One region of the Xanthomonas sp. NCPPB 3442 genome, then DNA from elsewhere that is predicted to be linked to it. Evidence: predicted binding sites of a transcription regulator. Region 1 holds the regulator's gene; the other holds the start of a gene.
The links. The regulator FliA, encoded in region 1, starts transcription of late flagellar genes. The targets are predictions, from matches to a motif close to TAAAGTTTNNCNNNCNNNGGCCGATAA.
Positions count from the first base shown of each region.

Region 2: AC1POX_RS18825 (GGDEF domain-containing protein) is a predicted target of FliA. The motif match lies at 5,061-5,087, and genes of this name have one in related genera.

Region 1 covers NZ_CM161514.1:2,451,557-2,458,965, reverse strand. The annotation lists gene flhF (flagellar biosynthesis GTPase FlhF) at 1-1,114, shown strand, start outside; gene AC1POX_RS10680 (MinD/ParA family protein) at 1,101-1,985, shown strand; gene AC1POX_RS10675 (RNA polymerase sigma factor FliA) at 1,982-2,749, shown strand; gene cheY (chemotaxis response regulator CheY) at 2,785-3,177, shown strand; gene AC1POX_RS10665 (protein phosphatase CheZ) at 3,177-3,803, shown strand; gene AC1POX_RS10660 (chemotaxis protein CheA) at 3,806-5,464, shown strand; gene AC1POX_RS10655 (DUF6973 domain-containing protein) at 5,709-6,575, opposite strand; gene AC1POX_RS10650 (hypothetical protein) at 6,579-6,992, opposite strand; gene AC1POX_RS10645 (hypothetical protein) at 7,137-7,409, opposite strand, start outside.
Region 2 covers NZ_CM161514.1:4,335,595-4,343,003, forward strand. The annotation lists gene mdoH (glucans biosynthesis glucosyltransferase MdoH) at 1-1,182, opposite strand, end outside; gene AC1POX_RS18820 (M28 family metallopeptidase) at 2,146-3,795, opposite strand; gene AC1POX_RS18825 (GGDEF domain-containing protein) at 3,963-4,943, opposite strand; gene AC1POX_RS18830 (SulP family inorganic anion transporter) at 5,181-6,668, opposite strand; gene AC1POX_RS18835 (cellulase family glycosylhydrolase) at 6,881-7,409, shown strand, end outside.

The DNA of each region.
Region 1 (7,409 bases):
GCCGGTCGCGGCGGCAACGGTCACCGCCCCGGCGTTTGCTGCCGCAGGCCAGGACGACGACGCCTTCGCCGACGAAGCCGACTTCGATCTGGACGACGCCCTTCCGCAGATCCTGCCGCCGGCCGCGCTGCCGCCGATCGTGGTCGCCCCGCCCGCCCCCGCTGCGCTGGCCGCAGTGCCGGTGGCGGCCGCGCCGATCCCGCAGAACGACGAAGAACTCAAGCAACTGCGCGGTGAGCTGGCGCTGATGCGGCAGATGATCGAGCGCGAAATGAACCGCCTCACCGACGAGCGCCTGCGTGGCTCGCCGGTGCGCGCCCAGGCGCTGGAACTGATGGACGACTACGGCTTCGACGCCGGCCTGACCCGCGATATCGCCCTGCAGATCCCGGCCGATACCGAATTGCACCGTGGCCGCGGCCTGATGCTGGGCTTGCTGTCCAAGCGGTTGCCAGTGTCCCCGGTCGACCCGCTGGAACGTGGCGGCGTCATCGCCCTGGTCGGCCCGACCGGCGCCGGCAAGACCACCACCATCGCCAAGCTCGCCCAGCGCTTTGCCGCCCAGCACGCCCCGCGCGACGTGGCCCTGGTCACCACCGACACCCAGCGCGTGGGCGGCCGCGAACAGCTGCACAGCTACGGCCGCCAGCTCGGCATCGCGGTGCACGAGGCCGACAGCGCCGAAAGCCTGCTGGACCTGCTCGAGCGCCTGCGCGACTACAAGCTGGTGCTGATCGACACCGCCGGCATGGGCCAGCGCGACCGCGCCCTGGCCGCCCAGCTGAACTGGCTGCGTGCCGCCCAGCAGGTCACCTCGCTGCTGGTACTGCCTGCCAACGCCCATTTTTCCGACCTCGACGAGGTCGTACGCCGCTTCGCCCACGCCAAGCCCCAAGGCGTGGTGCTGACCAAACTCGACGAGACCGGCCGCTTCGGCAGCGCCTTGTCGGTGGTGGTCGACCACCAAATGCCCATCACCTGGGTGACTGACGGACAGCGGGTCCCTGACGACCTGCACCGCGCCAATGCCGCCAGTCTCGTTCTTCGCCTTGAAGATTTGCGGCGCGCTGCCGATAAGCCCTGTACTCCGGAGCACAACCATGCAGTCGCGTGAATACGCCAAGCTGACCAACGCCTTCCCCCTGTCGGCGACCCGTCCCGAGCCTTTGGGCCCGGTGCGCACCATTGCCGTGACCGGTGGCAAGGGCGGCGTGGGGAAAACCAACATCTCCGCCAACCTGGCCGTGGCGCTTGCCGACATGGGCAAACGCACGCTGCTGCTGGACGCCGACCTCGGCCTGGCCAACCTGGACGTGGTGCTGGGCCTGGCGCCCAAGTACACCCTGGCCGACCTGATTGCCGGCCGTTGCACGCTCGATGAAGTCATCATCGAAGGCCCCGGCGGCGTGCTGGTGGTGCCGGCCGCCTCCGGTCGCCGCCACATGGCCGAACTGGCCCCGGCCCAACACATCGGCCTGGTCAACGTGTTCTCCGAACTGGAACGCGACCTGGACGTGATGGTCATCGATACCGCCGCCGGCATCACCGACAGCGTGCTGACCTTCTGCCAGGCCGCCCAGGACACCGTGGTGGTGGTCTGCGACGAGCCGGCCTCGATCACCGACGCCTACGCGCTGATCAAGGTGCTCTCGCGCGAACGCGGCGTGGACCGCCTGCAGATCATCGCCAACATGGTGCGCGACCCCAACGAAGGTCGCTTGCTGTACGACAAGCTCTCGCGCGTGTGCGAAAAGTTCCTCGGCGATGTGTCGCTGAACTATCTCGGCCATGTGCCGCAGGACGACTGGCTGCGCCTGTCGGTGCAGCGCCAGCAACCGGTCATCAAGGCCTACCCCGCCAGTCCGTCGGCGCAGGCCATCGCCGAAATCGCACGCCGTACCTCGCGCTGGCAGGCCCCGACCGTGCCGCGCGGCAACGTCGAGTTCTTTGTCGAACGCATCATCCAACGGGGAGTGGCCGCATGAGCACCGCTACCGCAACCACGGCCAGCGCGCAGTACCGCGCCGTGCAGCGCAACAACGCCAACGACGTGGTGACCCAGCACGCCGACCTGGTCCGCCGCATCGCCCACCATCTGGCGGCGCGCCTGCCGGCCAGCGTGGAAGTGGACGACCTGATCCAGGCCGGCATGATCGGCCTGATCGAAGCCTCGCGCAGCTACGACTCCGAACAGGGCGCTTCGTTCGAAACCTATGCCTCGATCCGCATCCGCGGCTCGATGATCGACGAGATTCGCAGGGGCGACTGGGTGCCGCGTTCGGTGCACCGCCGCGCCCGCGACGCTGCCGCCGCCGTGCGCAAGATCGAACAGAACACCGGCCGCGCCGCCGCCGCCACCGAAGTGGCCGCCGCGATGGAAATGCCGCTGCCCGATTACCTGCGTCTGATGGAAGATGCCGCACGTGGCCAGGTGCTGAGCCTGGAATCGCGCATCGAAGATCACGGCGAGCTGGACACCACCGCCAAGGGTGGCCCCAACCCGCAGCAGATGATGGAGCGTGGCGAATTTGGTCGCGAGCTGGGCAAGGCCATCGGCCAATTGCCCGAGCGCGAGCAGCTGGTGCTGTCGCTGTACTACGAACAGGAATTGAACCTGAAGGAAATCGGCGCCGTGCTGGGCGTCAGCGAATCGCGCGTGTGCCAGATCCATGGCCAGGCGGTGGTGCGTTTGCGTGGCCGCCTCAAAGTCTTCGAACTGGCCGATGCCGGCGTCGAAGTCGACGACTGAATTTTTCGCGTAATTTTTCGTGTTAGGAGCTTGATGTGAACAAGAACATGCGGATCCTGATCGTGGACGACTTCTCGACGATGCGACGTATCGTCAAGAATCTGTTGGGCGATCTCGGCTTCACCAACACCGCAGAGGCCGAAGACGGCAACAGCGCCCTGGCGGCGTTGCGTGCCGGCCCGTTCGATTTCGTGGTCACCGACTGGAACATGCCCGGCATGACCGGCATCGACCTGCTGCGCAACATCCGCGCCGACGCCAAGCTCAAGCACCTGCCGGTGATGATGGTGACCGCCGAAGCCAAGCGCGAGCAGATCATCGAAGCGGCCCAGTGCGGCGTGAACGGCTACATCATCAAGCCGTTTACCGCCCAGACGCTGGAAGAAAAGTTGGGCAAGGTGTTCGAACGTCTGGCGGCGACCGCCTGATGAACGCGACCATGGAAACCGATGCCGAACGTGCCGCGTTGATCGAGCGCCTGCAGAACGCACTCGATGCACTGGAAAGCGGTGACCAGGTCGCCTGGCGTCGCGAGGTGGATCATCTCGCCGCCCTGCGCACGCGCCCGATGATGCAGAGCCTGAGCCGGCTCGCCCGCGAACTCGGCCAGGCGCTGGGCGAGCTGCCCACCATCCCCGAAGAAGCCGGCGAACTGGACGATGCCTGTTCGCGTCTGGACCACGTGGTGGAAATGACCGAAAAGGCCAGCCATCGCACGCTGGATCTGGTCGAAGAATGCCGCGAGCTAGCCAACCAGCTGCGCAACGGCGGGCTCAATCAGGACCAGGGCGCGCTGCTGGAAAAGATGCGCCACAACCTGACCGAGCTGTCGCTGGCGCAGAGCTACCAGGACCTGAGCGGCCAGATCATCCGGCGCGTGGCCGGTATCGTGCGGCGCGTGCATGAAGGCTTCGGTGCGCTCGGCCTGCCGCCGAAGAACATCGAACCGAAGAAAGACGACGGCGGTCTTGCCGGTCCTGCAGTCAAGGGCCTGGACCGTCACGCGGTGTCGCAGGACGATGCCGACGACCTGCTGTCCGGATTGGGGCTGTAACCATGAGTGCTGTTCCAGACGATATTGCTGCCGATTTCATCGTCGAGGCCCAGGAAATCCTGGATCGCCTCGGCGAACAGTTGGTCTCGCTGGAACAGGCGCCAGAAGAAGCCGACCAGCTCAACGCGGTGTTCCGCGGCTTCCACACGCTCAAGGGCGGCGCCGGCTTTCTGGCGATCAAGCCCATGGTGGAGCTGTGCCACGCCGCTGAAGAAACCCTGGGCATGGCGCGCTCGGGCCAGGCGGTGCTGCAGGCGCATCACTTCGATGCCGCGCAACAATCGCTGGATTATCTGCAGGCCATGCTGGATGCCATGGGCTCGGGCGAAGCCGTGCCGCACGCACCGGCCACGTTGATCGCGCAGTTCGACGCCAAGAGCGCCCCGCCGGCGGTCAAGGCCGCGCCGCAGGCGGCCGCGGCCAAGCCGGCTGCCGCCGCACACGGCGACGATGCGCATGCGCCCGCCCCCAAGGCGGCCGGCAAGGGCGCCGCCAAGACCGGCGCCGAAGCCGAACAGACCGTGCGCGTGGACACCAAGCGCCTGGACGCCATCGTCAACCTGATCGGCGAACTTGTGCTCTCGCGCAACCGGCTGAAGACCTTGCGCACCCGCCTGCGCGACGAAGAACTGGACCGCGCGGTCAGCACCCTGGACATCGCCACCGCACGCCTGCAGACCGCGGTCATGCGCACCCGCATGCAACCGGTGAGCAAGGTGTTCGCACGCTTCCCCAAGGTGGCCCGCGATGTTGCGCGCACCTTGTCCAAGGAAGTGGAGCTGGAACTGATCGGCGCCGAAACCGAGCTCGATCGTAATCTGGTCGAAGCCCTCGCCGACCCGTTGGTGCACCTGGTGCGCAACGCCATCGACCACGGCATCGAATCGCCTGCCCTGCGCGAAGCCACCGGCAAACCGCGCAGCGGCCATGTGCGCCTGTCGGCGCAGCAGGAAGGCGACTACGTCAGCATCGAAATCCAGGACGACGGCGCCGGCATCGACCCGGAGCGCCTGCGCGAAATCGCCCGCAACAAGGGCCTGATCGACGCCGAAGCCGCCGCGCGTCTGAGCACCGACGAGTGCTTGCATCTGATCTTCATGCCGGGCTTCTCGACCAAGGTGGAAGTCACCGACATCTCCGGCCGCGGTGTCGGCATGGACGTGGTGCAGTCGCGTATCCGCGAACTCAGCGGGCAGATCCAGATCCAGTCTGAACTGGGCCGCGGCAGCCGCTTCATGATCCGCGTGCCGTTGACCCTGGCGATTCTGCCGACCCTGCTGGTGCAGGCCGGCGAAGCGGTCTACGCATTGCCGCTGGCGCGCGTGGTGGAAGTGCTGCATGCACCGCAAACCTCGCTGGGCTGGTTCGACGGCCGCGCCGTCCTCGACCGCCGCTCGCACACCCTGCCCCTGATCGACCTGCGCCGCTGGCTGGGCGTACCGGCCGAACAACCGCCGCTGCTGACCGTAGTGTTGCTGCAGGCCGGCGAAACCCGCTTCGGCCTGGTGGTGGACCAGGTCCGCGGCCGCGAGGAAGTGGTGATCAAACCACTCCCTCGCGCCCTGCGCGGCCTGCCCGGCTACGCCGGCGCCACCCTGATCGGCGACGGCCGCATGGCGCTGATCCTGGATGTGGATGGATTGCGCTCCAGCGATCATTGAGGTTGGGGATTCGGGAATCGGGAATCGGGAATCGGGATTGGGAGAATCGGGAATCGGGAATCGGGAATCGGGAATCGGGAATCGTCAAGACGATCCTGGTTGCCTGATCTAATGACAACGGCCGCGTACTGCGGCCGTTGTCGTTTCACTACCAGCATCGCTGCCGATCTATGCCGCTACGCGCGCAGGCATGGGCGCGATGATTTGGCGACGTGGAAGTGAACCTGGAACCGTTATTTGGTTGCTAACGTCCAGGCGCAGGCGCCTGTTGTGCGGCCTGCGACTGCGCTTGGTCGTAGGCGTGCACGGCATTCTGCTGGTCGGCCATGTAGAGGCTCTGGCGCATATCGGGTGCCGGCGTCGTTGCGTCCACCTGCACACGAAATCCTGGCGTCTTCCCAGCCACAAAGATATGGTCATCACGCAGGACGGCACCGGCGAGCTGGTCAACCCGTTCCACACCGGCCTGCTTTGCGGCAATCATCACCTCGGCGACTTTGGTATCGGAAACTGATGCCGGCAGCTGTCCACGCAGGGTGTTGAAATACGCACGATCCGGATGCGTGTCAGGGAACCTGTCATGCGCCTGGTCCTGCAAGCGCGACACATCCTTGTTGATCCGGTCAACATCGCTGCTGGTCACAAGGTCCCGTTCTGGATCTCCCTGGGGGCGCGCCAGGCGTGGATCATCAGGAAACAATTGCCTGAGGCGTGGATCGTTCAAACCGGTCGCCAGATCACCGTGACGCAGCGCTTCATATGCCTGACGCGCAAGCGCATCCTGCCCGGAGGTCTGATCGCCGAGCCGGCGGCCGGCTTCGTTGTTCCACAAGTCCATCCGATGTTCGTAAGGATCATTTGGATGGGCCGGCCCAATCTCGGCCTCATCCCCGAACTTACGTGCAATCCACTGTTGCCCTAACGCGAGCTGGGTGACACGGCCGCTGGTATACGCATGCCGAAAGGCATCGAGCTGATCGTTGTGCCCCTGCGACTGGAACGTCCCATCGGGACGCTTTGCCAAGGTGATGCCGCTCAACTGTTCGTAGTGCCGATACGCTTCCTGCTCGATCTCACGCTTGGCGCCCTTCGGATCGGTGATATCGACCATGGCTCAGCCTCCCTGCGCTGCCTTCTGAAACTCGATAGGCCCTTGATAGCCCGGATACTTCTTCTTGATCAGGATGCGATCGGATGGCGTCACACAGCTATCCTCAAGGGAATTGGCCACATGTGCCTCATCCACGAAGAACTCTTCATAAGGCAGCGGCAGCACGGATGTCTCCCCGCCCTGATCGAACTTGAGCAACAAACTGTCGTCGCGCTCGAAGCACAACGTCTTCCAGGCGAAATCAGTCAGCGTCCCGGCCTCAACCACAGCCGAGTCCTTGCCGGCCAACAGCGTCAGAACATGCTCGGAGAACTGCTTCTTTGAAATCGGCGGCTCAGTCATGGCGCATCCTGCAAAGGCGGCAACGACCACTGTGGCCACTGCCGAAACGTGGGGGCGGAAGATAGCGAATGGCATATGACGCGGCTCCTTCCTGCGGTAGAGGGAGAGTTTCTACCAGAAGGACGCAGTGTACGCATCTTTGCAAAAGTGGCGATTCCTTCTTTGCCAAATGTCCAAGCCCCAAGCTGCTGAGAAGACCTTTGACGTTGCGACGGCCGTTTACATCAGATTTGAGTAGTCGCCGATCTGATTGCATATCTCCACAGGTGGCTCATCCACCTTGACGACTCTTCGCAGGTCTCTTTCAGACTCCGCCTTTGGGGCAACGACACGGTAGACGAGATAAAACTCTCGGTCACGCTCCCAAAGACTGAATGTCGAAACTTCGGAAAATCCAAAACCTCTGCCGTTCGAAGACGCAACCTCAAAGTTGCACTCAGCATAGGCACCGAATCCACAACTGGCATCCAGGTAGCGCAATCCGTCTCTCCC
Region 2 (7,409 bases), 1.9 Mb from region 1:
CCAGTGCAGGCCTTTGGCGCTCACCACCTTGGCGTGCTGCAGGTTGCCCTGGCACCAGCGGCGGTCGCGGATCAGCAGGTCGGTCAGCGTGGGCGGGCCTTCTTCGTAGCTGCCCTGCAGGTACGGCACCATGTGCATGGCCCAGCCGCCGCGCCGCATCAGCGCCGCTTCGACGAAGTCGTGGCTGAGCACATGCCCGCCGAACGGCTTGCGCCCGCGCAGCGACGGCAGGCCGGCGTGATCGGCGAAGGCCTGGGTGCGGATGATGGCGTTATGGCCCCAGTAATTGCTCTCGGCGCCGTGCCACCAGGCCACGCCGAAGGCGATGATCGGCCCGTACACGCGCCCGCCGAACTGCTGCATGCGGGCGAACAGGGTCTGCCCGTTGACCACTGCCGGCAAGGTCTGGATCAGGCCCACGTCCGGGTTGTTTTCCATGCCGGCGACCAGCCGCACGATGGTGTCGCCGGTCATCACGCTATCGGCGTCCAGGATCAGCATCTGCGGGTAGCTGCCGCCGAAGCGACGCACCCAGTCGGCCACATTGCCGGCCTTGCGCGCGGCGTTGTCGGCGCGGCGGCGGTAGAAGATGCGGCCGTGCCCGTCGACGCGATCGCAAAGTTCGTTATAGACCAGCTCCTCGGCGCGGCCGATGTGCTCGCGGGTGGTGTCGCTGAGCACGAAGAAATCGAAATGCTCCAACTGGCCGGTCTCGGCGACCGATTCGTAGATGGCCTGCAGGCCGGCCAACAGCCGGCGCGGGTCTTCGTTGTAGGTGGGCATCAGCAACGCGGTGCGCGAACGCAGCGTGGGCAGGGGTTGCTCCGGGTCGATGCCGAGCTTGCGGCCGGCGCGCGCCACCACGGTGACGAAACCAGCCACCGCGCTGGCGAAGGACATGGCGATCCAGGCGAACAGCAACACGAACAGGCCGAGCAGGCAGCCTTCCAGCACGCTGATGCCGTCGGGCCACAGCACGCTGAGCATCACCCACACGGCGATGGCGGTGGTGGCGAAGGTGCCGCCGATCAAATAGAAGCGGCGCACGCCGATGCCGGGCGGCGAAGTGCGCTGGTGGCGCACTTGCAGGCTGCCTTCGCGCAGGTTCTGTTCGGGCATCGCCAGCGGTGCTTCCGGCGGCAGCGTGGGCGTGCCGGCATCGAGGGCGGAAACGGGGGGCATTGCAGTCGTTGTCGGGGAAGGAGTCACGGTGCCATCCATCAGGGCTGCCCGTCGCGCGAGGACGACAGTGCGGGCTGACACGGGAGGTCCATCCCCGCCATGCAGTGCGATGTTGCCTGGCACGCGGCCGAGCGGGCGAGCCCGACGGTGTACGACCAAGACGCTCTGAAACCACTCCGATGCACAAGTTCTCCTGGCTGCAATCTCACCTCGCAGCTCATCCTAAAGAATCGACCGTTAAAGGAACGAACGCCGCGTACGGTCTTCGCCCTCCCCCACGAGGACCGCGCGGCAGACTACGCCGCACCGACCGAACGCAACCCCAACAGATTGCAGCCTAGCGCAGACGCTGTCACGGACCGCTGGCCGGGCCATCCTGCCGGAGAGGTGCAATTGGTGTGCCATGGCGTGCAATCGGTTGCGGCGACGGGGCGCTGGCGTTGCGTTGTGCCGATGCGGTCAGAGGTTGGGACAAGCGATTGGTTGGTCGCTCTGCATCGCTCAAGGCGCTCTGGAATTCCAGGCATTGCGGTGGTCGAACGTTCTCAAGGCCTGCGGCAACAGCTTGATTGGTCGAGTATGCGGCGTCCTCGCCGCACCAGACAGTTGCGCGATGCCCGGGAAAGCGGCTCATCGCACGTGGTTTGTTTGCTGATGCAACCGCTTGATCGAGGCATCAATGACGTCTGCGAGCGCTCGGCGATCCTCAGGCCCGGCGTGTCGCGTGCGCAGTGCCCTCGCCGCTCGCCGGACACGCCGTGAATGCATCTGGGGCGCGATGCGGCATCCATGCCGCCAGCAGGAGGGCATTGCACCGAACGTTCGCCGCTTGCTGACCGACAACGGCAAGCACAAACCGCATGGCAGGCAAGGCTTATTCAAACGCGGCATATCGATATGGCGCATGCGCCATCGCGCAAGGGCAGCCGCCCTGGTCCTCACGCAATGACGTTGTGAGCCGCCTTACTTGCGTGCCGCCGCGCTGGCGTCGCGGGTAGCGCGGAACTCCGAATCCTGGCTCCAGTTCGGCCACTGGCGCGAGTCGGCCAGCTGCTGGCCCAATGCATACAGCACGCCCAGGTCGCGGGCGGCGCCGGCGAAGGTCCAATCCGGCTTCCATTCGTCGCCTTGCTGGTGATAGCGCTTGGCGGTGTAGTCGTCGGCGGCCGCCTTTCCTGCCACCACGCCGCCCACTTCCCAATCCTGGCCGGCTGCATACGACAGCGCCGGCACGCCGCGCTTGGCGAACGAGAAATGATCGGAACGGAAGAAATACCCGGCCTGCGGCTTGGGATCGGGCGTGTAACGCAGCTTGGATTGCGCGGCCACGCTCTTCAGTTGATCGAGCAGCTCGAGCTTTGCCGTGCCGTAGATGCCGAAGTCGCGCGAGGGCACGAACGGATTCATGCCGTCCATGTTGATCACCGCCACCGTGGTGTCCAGCGGGTACAGCGGCTTGGAGGCGTAGAACTCCGAGCCCAGCAGGCCCTTTTCTTCGGCGGTGACCGCCAGGAAGACCACCGAGCGCTCAGGCGTTGGCCCCTGGGCGAAACCACGCGCCAGCTCCAGCAGCGCGGCGGTGCCGCTGGCATTGTCCAGTGCCCCGTTGAAGATGGTGTCGCCGCGTGCATCCGGCTTGCCCACGCCGATATGGTCCCAGTGCGCGCTGTAGATCAGCGTCTCGTCCGGATGTTTGCTGCCTTCCAGCCGCGCCACCACGTTGTGCGAGGTGATCACATCGGATTTGACCTGGTAGCTGGCGCTCAAACGTTGGTCCTTGAGCTCGACCGGCTTGAACCCGCGCGTCTGCGCCTGCTTCTTCAAGGTCTCGAAATCCAGCCCGGCGTGCTTGAACAGCTCGGTGGCCAGATCGCGCTGGATCCAGCCTTCCAGCGTGGGATGCGCGCTGCGCGGGTTGTCGCGCACCACGTCGAACATGGTGTTGGTGTTGGAGCTGGCCACCGTGTCCCAGCCATACGAGGCAGGCGCGGTTTCGTGCACCACCAGCACGCCGAGTGCGCCCTGGCGCGCGCCTTCTTCGTACTTGTAGGTCCAGCGGCCGTAGTAGGTCATGCCGGTGCCGTCGAAGTCGCCCTTGCCGGTTTCGAAATCCGGGTCGTTGATCAGCACCACCGCGATCTTGCCCTTCAGGTCCACACCCTTGAAATCGTCCCAGTTGCGCTCGGGCGCCTTGACGCCGTAGCCGACGAACACCAGCGGCGCGTTGGCGATCTCCACTTTGGATGAGCCATCCAGCGCGGCACGGATGGCGATTTGCTTGCCTTGGGTCAGCGTTTGCGGCTTGCCCGCGTTCTGCACCGCAATGGTCGGCGTGCCGACGATATCGGCGCGCCGCAACGGCACCGCCTGGGTCCAGCCGCGCTTGCCGTTGGCCAGGTCGCCGCCCGGCTGCAGGCCGGCTTCGGCGAACTGCTCGCTCAGATAAGCAATGGTCTTTTCTTCGCCGGCAGTGGCCGGGCCGCGGCCTTCATAGGCGTCGGAGGCCAGTTCCTTGACGTCGCGCGAGATGCGCGCGCCATCGAAACTCGGCGTGGCCGCCATCAGTGCGGTCGAGACCGCCATTGCCAGAAGTCCCACGGCAACTCGCTTCATTGCACACCCCGCATCATGGATAGCCCTGGAGTGTAGCCAGCATCGCGTGCAGGCCGATACCTGCGGCTGCGCCGAAGCATGCGATGCGGGTGCGATGAATACTGCAGAAGCTTCGTGTCTGCATCCACGGCAAAGAGCTCTGGCCTGTTTCAGCGCCGCGCTGGCGCCTAGAACAGATCGATGCTGCCCACTGGTTGCGCAACCTGCTGCAATTGCCCACCGGCAATCAGCTCAGCATAGACCGCCGCGCGATTGCGGCCGTTCTGCTTGGCCCAGTACAGCGCTTTGTCGGCTTCGTCCAGCATTTCGCTGATCAGCCGACCGTGCGTCAGTTCGACGATGCCGGTGCTGAGCGTGACCTGCCCCACCTGCGGGAACAGGTGCTCGGCCACCGCCAGCCGGAATCGCTCGAACAGACTCACGGCCGTGTCGCGGTCCACGCCGCGCAACACGATCACGAACTCTTCGCCGCCGAAGCGGAACAGCAGGTCGTCCTGGCGAAACGCACGCTGCATCAGCTGTGCGACCAGCAGCAGTACCTCATCGCCATACAGATGCCCGAAGGTGTCGTTGACGCGCTTGAAGTGATCGATGTCCACGATGCCCAGCCACACGCCCTGCTCTGCGGCGGAGTCGGCACCACCGGCAAACAGCCGCAGGATCACATCGTCGAAGGTCTTGCGGTTGCGCAGGCCGGTCAGCGCATCGCGCTGGGCATCGTCGAGCAGGCTGCGGTAGTTCTGGAAGAAGCGCGCAAAGCCCTGCAGCATCGCTTGCTCGGCAACGCCGGGAATGCGCGTCCCGCCCACCCGCAGGCAGGTCCGGATGCCGCGCGCTTCCATCATCGGGTAGACCAGCAGGGCGCGGCCGTCTTCGTGCAGCTGCACCACATCGCCCGGCCCATGCACCTCGGCCAGCTGGATGCGCGTGCGCGCATCGTGGATCTCCGCCACCGTCAGCGCCAGCCGGCCATCGTCGCGAAGGCGCGTTTCGGCGATGCTGTTGCTGTCCGGGGCGATGCGCAGCAGCGAAAGTTCTTCGGCCGCGCAGACTTCGCGCACGGTGCGCAACAGGCTCAGATCGAGCAGGTCCGCATCGCGGATGGCGGTCAGGTCCACCATCCGCTCCAGCAACGGTGCGTTGGTCACGGCTGCGCCCTCCGGCGGGCGGACACGAACCCGTCATGCCGGGCTTGGCACGCAGGTACACATCTCGGGCTGAAACCCACTGGCATCACAGCGACGACCGGCAATGAGGATGCCGAATCATCGGCGCCGCCCACCGGAACTTGAATTCGCTCGCAGCCGCGCTCAGCGCACGGACGGCCCGGGATGACGCGCTGCAGGCGTGCCAGGCGCATTCCATCTCAACGTGAATAACACGCTCTAAGGCAGTGCCGATTCCAGCGCGTCTTCGCCCAAGGCATGCCGCTGCATCAGGCGGCGGCTGCCGGCATTCAGGCCTTTCACCTGCACGTCCAGCCCGTGATGACGCAAACGCTGCACCACCTTGTCCAGTGCCGCCACCGCGGTGATGTCCCAGAAGTGCGCGCGGCCGACATCGATCACCACTGCGCGACCGGGCACCTCGCGTGCGTCGAAGGCGTCGATGAACACATCGGCCGAGGCGAAGAACACCTGCCCGCGCACGCTGTAGGTGCGCACGCCGTCCGTGCCATCGTGATGCGCGATCTGCAGCAGCCCGGCCACCTTGAAGGTGAAGAACACCCCGCTCAGCAGCACGCCGACCGCCACACCTGCCGCCAGGTTGTGCGTGAACAATGTGACCGCCACGGTGGCCAGCATCACCACGCTGGAGGTGCGCGGGTGGGTCACCACGGTGCGCAGCGAGCGCCAGTCGAAGGTCTCCGCCGACACCATCACCATGATCGCCACCAGCGCCACCACCGGCACCTGCGACACCCACGGCTTGAGCAGCACCATCAGGATCAGCAGGAACACGCCGGCAAACAACGTGGACAGCCGGCCGCGGCCGCCGTATTTCACGTTGCCCACGGTCTGCCCGATCATGCCGCAGCCGGCGATGCCGCCGAACAGGCTGGCCGCCGCGTTGGCGATGCCCAGGCCGGTGCATTCGCGGTTCTTGTTGCTGGGCGTGTCGGTGAGTTCATCGACCACGCGCGCGGTCATCATCGACTCGAGCAGGCCCACCATGGCAATGGCCAGTGCCGGCAGCGCGATGATGCGCAGCGTCTCCAGCGTCAACGGCACCGCCGGCCATTGCAGGAACGGCAGCGCGTTGGGCAGCTTGCCCAGATCGGCCACCGTCTTGAGCGGCAGATGCAGCGCGGTACCGGCCACGCTGAGCAGCAGGATGCACAGCAGGGGCGAGGGAATCGCCGACAGCCCCGGCAGGCGCAGACGCGGCAGGCCGTAGATGATGGCCAGGCCTGCGCCCAGCATGACCCAGGTGGTCAGGTTGGCCCCGATCAGATGCGGCAGTTGCGCCGCGAAGATGAGCACGGCCAGCGCGTTGACGAAACCGGTACGCACCGAACTGCTGACAAAGCGCATCAGCACGCCCAGGCGCAACAACCCGAACAGGATCTGCACCACGCCAGCGAGCAGGCCGGCGGCCAGCAGATAGGGCAACCCGTGCGCGGCCACCAGCGGTGCAGCCACCAGCGCCACCGAGCCGGCGGCAGCCGAAATCATTGCCGGCCGCCCCCCGCAAAACGCGATCACGATGCCGATCACGAAGGATGCGAACAGGCCCACCTGCGGATCCACCCCGGCGACGAACGCGAATGCAATCACTTCGGGAATCAGCGCAAATGTGGCGACCGCACCGGCCATGAGTTCGCGCGCGGGGGAGGCGCGCCATTGCGCCATTTCGGCACGCAACAAGGACATTGAGGGACACTCCGGGGGACAAAAAGGACAGCCTGCGGACAGCACGCAGCAGCGATAGTGTGCGGGAAAGCGACCTCGCCCGCAGCTTGCGTGTGATCGGTGCGCCACTGCGCTCTTCTGTGGCAGCGGTCACGCCACACGGCGCAGCCGAAGACCAAGATGCCCCCCTCACCGCACTCGGCCGTCGAGTTCGGTCATCCAAGGAGACCATCATGTCCATTTTCAGGACTGCAAGTACGCTCGCATTGGCAACGATGTTAGCGCTCACAGCCGCACCGGCTTTCAGCTATTCGGTCAGCAACAACAAGATCGTCGACGACAACGGCAACGTGGTTCAGCTCAAGGGCGTCAACGTGTTCGGCTTCGAGACCGGCAACCATGTCATGCATGGCCTGTGGGCACGCAACTGGAAGGAGATGATCAACCAGATGCAGGGCCTGGGCTTCAACGCGGTGCGCCTGCCGTTTTGCCCGGCCACGCTGCGTAGCGGCCAGATGCCCAGCAGCATCGACTACAGCCGCAACGCCGATCTGCAGGGCCTGACCTCGCTGCAGATCCTCGACAAGGTGATCAACGAATTCAACGCACGCGGCATGTATGTGCTGCTGGATCACCACACGCCCGATTGCGCGGCGATTTCCGAGCTGTGGTACACCAGTTCATATTCCGAAGCGCAATGGCTGGACGATCTGCGCTTTGTCGCCAACCGCTACAAGAACGTGCCGAGGGTGATCGGCGTGG